2 regions of the Vibrio sp. 2134-1 genome follow, and region 2 is predicted to be linked to the other one. Evidence: predicted binding sites of a transcription regulator. Region 2 holds the regulator's gene; the other holds the start of a gene.
The links. The regulator MetJ, encoded in region 2, represses methionine synthesis genes. The targets are predictions, from matches to a motif close to TTAGACNTNTANANGTCTAA.
Positions count from the first base shown of each region.

Region 1: R7R78_RS08475 (MetQ/NlpA family ABC transporter substrate-binding protein) is a predicted target of MetJ. The motif match lies at 1,662-1,681, and genes of this name have one in related genera.

Region 1 is NZ_JAWOUS010000005.1:123,365-126,564, forward strand. Features, by position in the region: gene R7R78_RS08465 (DUF4382 domain-containing protein) at 1-239, opposite strand, end outside; gene R7R78_RS08470 (hypothetical protein) at 469-744, shown strand; gene R7R78_RS08475 (MetQ/NlpA family ABC transporter substrate-binding protein) at 839-1,642, opposite strand; tRNA gene R7R78_RS08480 (tRNA-Ile) at 1,899-1,974, opposite strand; gene rpoD (RNA polymerase sigma factor RpoD) at 2,130-3,200, opposite strand, start outside.
Region 2 is NZ_JAWOUS010000023.1:47,067-50,266, forward strand. Features, by position in the region: gene R7R78_RS20470 (bifunctional aspartate kinase/homoserine dehydrogenase II) at 1-92, opposite strand, end outside; gene R7R78_RS20475 (O-succinylhomoserine (thiol)-lyase) at 108-1,268, opposite strand; gene metJ (met regulon transcriptional regulator MetJ) at 1,494-1,814, shown strand; gene R7R78_RS20485 (malic enzyme-like NAD(P)-binding protein) at 1,927-3,200, opposite strand, start outside.

The DNA.
Region 1 (3,200 bases), on a different contig from region 2:
TTGTCACTAGCATCTAACAGAATGTGTTCTCCAGTTTGCTCGCCAGTTTCAGGGTCAAATGGTACAAGGACAACATCTTGAAACGCTAAAACGACTTTGTTGGCATCGTCGACAGGAGCATCGGAAATGCTGAGAGAAAAAGTGGCTGCTTCTGTATCGGATGAAGAGTCGTCGCTACCGCAGCCCGTCAATAAAAGACCACCTGAGATAGCAAGTAAAGGATAGGTATATTTTTTCATTATGACCTCTTGTTTACACTGCTGATAAATGTAAAAGGCTAGTCTCAAAGTCGAGAAATGATGTCATTGTATTGTGATAGAGAGGTCAATCTTCAATGGTGCTATATACAAGTCCTTTTTTATAAAACTAAGTTCTTAACTGTGATGAGGGGAGTTTGATGATAGTCAAGCTGGCTTCTTTCTTATGAGCGTAAGTTAGTATGACTTATTGCTAGAAGGAATTAGTATCATGGCATACAAGCACTTTATTAGAGAACTACTGGGTTTAGCGATTGTTGTCTCTGTCGTCTTTGGCGTATTAGGCGTGATGTTAGAGCTCTTCGCACTGACGGCACTTTGGGAGCATCAGCAAACGATAGCCGATGTTTTCTTCCATGAATCTCTCTACTTCATCGTATTTTTAATCCCACCATACTTCCTCTGGAAGTTGATTAACCGTCCTGAGTTGGTTTCTGCTGACCAAGCTTATTTGGCAATGAAGTTAGAGGCTGAAAGTCGACAATGAGTCGATTTAGTGAGTAATGAAAAGAAGAGGCTATGAGAAAACATTAGCCTCTTTTCTATCTGATTCGTGGGCAAAGTATTCGCTGCTTTATTGATTAAAAAGCTGCTTCGATTGTGCCTTTGAAAGTGCGATCGAGATAATCACGAATCGCTTGAGATTGATAAATAGAAACGAACTTTTTATACGCTTCATTATTTTTGTCTGCGTCACGAGTGGCGATGACCATGACTGCTAATGGGGCGTCTTTTGCTTCAAGATAGATACTTTGTTTCTTCGGATCTAAACCAGAAGACATTACGTAGTTCATTGTAATCGCAGCCGCGTCCACATCATCTAATGTTCTTGGTAGCTGAGCGGCATCTACCTCGACAAATTCAAATGATTTTGCGTTTTTTGTGATATCAGTTAGGGCGGCTTTATGGCCAACACCCTGTTTCAGCTCAATTAAACCTGCATCGGCGAGTAGCAACAGACCACGACCACCGTTGGTAGGGTCATTTGGAAGCGCTATACGTGCATTGTTTGGAAGCTCTTGCAGTGAGCGATACTTATTGGAATAAAGCCCCATACGCATAAGAATGGACTGACCAATTGATACTAATTGGGCGTTATGGCTACTGTTGAAGTTGTCTAAAAATGGCTGGTGCTGATAGCTATTAATATCGATGCTACCATCGCTAAGAGCGGCATTAGGTGTCACGTAGTCAGAAAACTCAATGACTTCGACATTCAAACCTTGCTTTGCTGCCTCCTTCGCTACCGCCTCGACTACTTGTGCATGTGGTCCAACTGTCGCGCCCACTTTAATGACAGAGTCATCTTTTTCTCCACAAGCGCTTAAGCCGACTACTGCCGTGAGAATCAAAGCTAGTTTCTTTAAGTGACCAATACTTTTCATTGTAGCTCCATTTTTTGTTTTAGACGTCTATACGTTTGTATGTCCATCCTATCAGAAGTTGTCTGAGGGTCAATGGTTTAAATCACGAGCAGACATTTTGTTTCTATTGCTCGTATAGAGAGCCAGATAATAGTTAAAGAAGAGGGGAAGAGGAAAAGCTATTACGAGGTTAGTGACGAGTTACCGCAACTGTACCCAAAGATATAAGATACAAAAAAAGCGTAGTAGGTATTAACCTGCTACGCCTTTCGGAATATGGTGGCCCCTCGCAGACTTGAACTGCGGACCAATCGATTATGAGTCGACTGCTCTAACCACTGAGCTAAGGGGCCTTAATAGGACAACGATTATAGGGGAAGCGTTGCAAGGTGTCTAGATACCAACTAGGGCAATTGCGCTTAGTTTTTATCCACTTAGAACAGTAGATAATAAAAAAGGTGACCTAAAGTCACCTTTTTTGATTTCTAAAAGCTTGTATGCGCTGCGATTATTCGTCTAGGAAGCTGCGCAGAGTCTCTGAGCGGCTTGGGTGACGAAGTTTACGTAGTGCTTTTGCTTCGATCTGACGGATACGCTCACGAGTAACGTCGAACTGCTTACCAACTTCTTCTAGAGTATGGTCAGTGTTCATGTCGATACCAAAGCGCATACGAAGTACTTTCGCTTCACGTGGCGTTAGACCTGCAAGCACGTCTTTTGTTGCCACCTTAAGGCTAGTTGCAGTTGCAGAATCTAGCGGAAGTTCTAGCGTTGTATCTTCGATAAAATCACCTAGATGCGAATCTTCGTCGTCACCGATTGGTGTCTCCATTGAGATAGGCTCTTTAGCGATTTTTAGAACTTTACGAATCTTGTCTTCTGGCATTTGCATGCGCTCTGCCAGTTCTTCCGGTAGTGGCTCGCGACCCATCTCTTGCAACATTTGACGAGAAATACGGTTTAGCTTGTTGATCGTTTCGATCATGTGTACCGGGATACGGATCGTACGTGCTTGGTCCGCGATTGAACGAGTGATTGCCTGACGGATCCACCACGTTGCGTAAGTCGAGAACTTGTAACCACGACGATATTCGAACTTATCTACCGCTTTCATCAGACCGATGTTACCTTCCTGGATCAGATCCAAGAACTGTAGGCCACGGTTGGTGTATTTCTTCGCGATAGAAATTACAAGACGCAAGTTCGCTTCAACCATCTCTTTCTTCGCACGGCGAGCTTTTGCTTCACCGATAGACATACGACGGCTGATGTCTTTAATGTTCTGTACGTTTAGAGAAGTCTCTTCTTCAATCATTTTTAGCTTAGCGATTGAACGACGGATTTCTTCTTCGTTACGTTTGATCTTTTCAGCGTATGGCTTGTCTGAAGCAAGAACTTCATCCAGCCAAGCTTCACTTGATTCATTACCAGTGAACAGCGCGATGAATGATTTCTTCGGCATTTTGCCGTATTCAACCACTGACTTCATGATCAGACGCTCTTGAGTACGAACGCGATCCATAGCAGTACGCAGTTCATTCACTAGGTGATCAAACTGTTTAGGCGTTAGACGAAACTC
Region 2 (3,200 bases):
TACTCCTTGAGAATACCCACAACGCGTAAGTAGCATTCTGGGTTTGCTAAGCTACTGCCACCAAACTTATGCAGCTGACGTTGTACAGTCATTGTTATCGTCTCCTATTACTGGGTAGCTTTAGCGAACGCTTGTTCTAAATCTGTGATGAGGTCTTGTGCATCTTCCAAACCGACAGACAAACGCAATAGTTGATGAGAGACCCCAGCCTCCGCCAGCGCCTCCTCACCCATTGCACGGTGCGTCATGGATGCTGGGTGGCAAATCAAACTTTCTACACCACCTAATGACTCTGCTAATGAAAACAGTTGGAGCTCTTTCACAAACACCTTTAACTGTTCAAACGAACCAGAAAACTCAAAACTCAACATAGAGCCAAAGCCCGTTTGCTGCTTTTTAGCGATGTCATGACCTGGATGTTCCGGCAGGCTTGGATGATAGATAGTTTTAACTAACGCTTGTTTCTGTAGGTAAGCCAGTACCTGCTGTGAGCTCTCTTCATGTACTCTCATACGAGCACCAAGCGTACGAATACCTCGCAGTGTCATGTAACTATCGAATGGTGTACCCGTTGCACCAATACAATTGCCCCACCATGCAAGCTCTTCTGCATGCGCTTCTGTGTTGGTGATGATTACCCCACCAATTACGTCCGAATGACCGTTGATGTATTTTGTTGTGGAGTGGATAACAAAATCCGCACCTAGCTCTAAAGGTTTTTGGTACACGGGTGTCAAAAAGGTATTGTCCACCGCAACTAACGCGCCGACTTGTTTCGCTTTTTCACAAGTAGCTGCAATATCCACTACGCGAACCAGAGGATTTGACGGAGTTTCTAGCAAAATGAGTTTTGGTTTTTGTGCCAATGCAGCATCTAAAGCCTGTTCGTCTGATTGATCGACAAACTGAACCTTAAAATCGCCTTTGTTAGCTCGGGTATTAAAAAGACGATAGGTACCACCATAACAATCGTGAGGAGCAATAATGAGATCATCTGGGCCGAGAAAAGCGGAAACCCATAAATTTAATGCCGACGTACCGCAGTTAGTAACAACCGCTCCTTTTCCAGACTCGAGTTCAGATAGCGCACTTTCCAACAGTCCGCGATTTGGATTACCAGATCGTGTGTAATCATACTTGGGCACTTCACCAAAAGCAGGAAAACCATAGTTAGTGGAAAGATAAATAGGTGGAACGACAGCATGATATTGGCTGTCTGATTCAATACCAGTGCGTACTGCAATGGTCGCAGGTTTGCGAGTGCTCATGGGTGTATCCTTTCACGGGTAATGACTTCTAAATAGGAATGCGCTATATCTAATGAGTAACATAAAGTGATCAACACGCTTCCTTTGCTGTTATGTTCACTTTACTCGTCAAAAAATGAGACGTCAACACTTCTAGACGTCTATATGTCTTTGCTTATGGCGGTAAATGCAGCTAAAATCAGCACCTAAATTATTTTTAACCGATTACATAAATGAAGGTGTGCAATGGCTGACTGGAATGGCGAATACATTAGCCCATATGCAGAGCACGGCAAAAAAAGCGAACAAGTAAAAAAAATTACCGTCTCTATCCCGCTAAAAGTTTTAAAGGTGCTAACTGATGAGCGTACTCGCCGTCAGATCAATAACTTACGCCATGCAACCAATAGCGAATTGCTATGCGAGGCATTTTTGCACGCGTACACAGGTCAGCCACTTCCGACAGATGAAGACCTTCGTAAAGACCGTCCTGATGATATTCCAACAGAAGTAAAAGCGCTGATGACGGAAATGGGCATCGAATTTGAGTCATTCGACGAAGAATAAAAAAGCCTGATAAGAGGTTTCAGGTAATAACTCTTGCCTCGAGCCAAATGAATGACATAAAAAATGGGACGCAATAGCGTCCCATTTTTGTGTATCACATCTGAAAGATATATTACTCTGCCATGTAGTTTTCAGGCATCTCGATACGAGCTACACCTGAATTAACCGCCGCCTGAGCAACCGCTTTTGCAACACGTGGTAGCAAACGTGAATCCATTGGTTTTGGAATAATATAGTCCGCACCAAACTCTAGCTTATCAACACCTGCAGCCTTCAATACGGCTTCAGGTACAGGCTCTTTTGCTAGCTCACGAATCGCCTCAACGGCTGCAAGTTTCATTTCATCATTGATTTCACTTGCACGCACATCAAGAGCACCGCGGAAAATGAATGGGAAACACAATACGTTGTTAACTTGGTTAGGATAATCACTACGGCCAGTACCCATGATCAAGTCATCACGAACTGCGTGAGCAAGTTCCGGCTTGATTTCAGGATCCGGGTTAGAACATGCGAATACGATTGGCTTATCTGCCATCAACTTCAACGCTTCCGCTGGCAATAGGTTTGGACCAGATACACCTAGGAACAGATCTGCACCTTCAATCACGTCTTCTAGTGTGCGCTTATCTGTATTGTTCGCAAATAGCTGCTTATATTCATTAAGATCATCACGACGAGTGTGAATCACACCTTTGCGATCTAGCATGTAGATTTTTTCGCGCATTGCGCCGCATTTGATCAGAAGCTCCATACACGCTACAGCGGCAGCGCCAGCGCCAAGACAAACAATTGTTGAATCTTCAAGTTTCTTACCTTGAAGTTCGATTGCATTCAGCATACCCGCTGCCGTTACAATAGCAGTACCATGTTGATCATCGTGGAATACTGGTACATCACAACGCTCAATCAAACGTTTTTCAATCTCAAAACAGTCTGGTGCTTTAATATCTTCAAGGTTAATACCGCCAAAAGTGTCTGCAATGCTCGCAACAGTATCAACAAATTCATCGATCGTGCGGTGCTTAACTTCAATATCAATAGAGTCAAGACCTGCAAAACGCTTAAACAGTAACGCTTTACCTTCCATCACTGGCTTAGATGCAAGTGGACCTAGGTTACCTAGACCTAGAATAGCGGTACCGTTAGAAATAACAGCAACCATGTTCCCTTTTGCAGTGTACTTGTACACGTTATCCGGGTTTTGTGCGATTTCACGCACTGGCTCTGCAACACCAGGGCTATATGCAAGGGCAAGATCACCCGCCGTTTCCGCAGGCTTTGTCAGTTCGACAGCAATCTTTCCTGGAGTTGGATAAGCATGGTAATCCAATGCTTTTTGGCGATGTTCTTCTTCTGGAGTGGCTGCTTGGTGGTTGTCTTCAG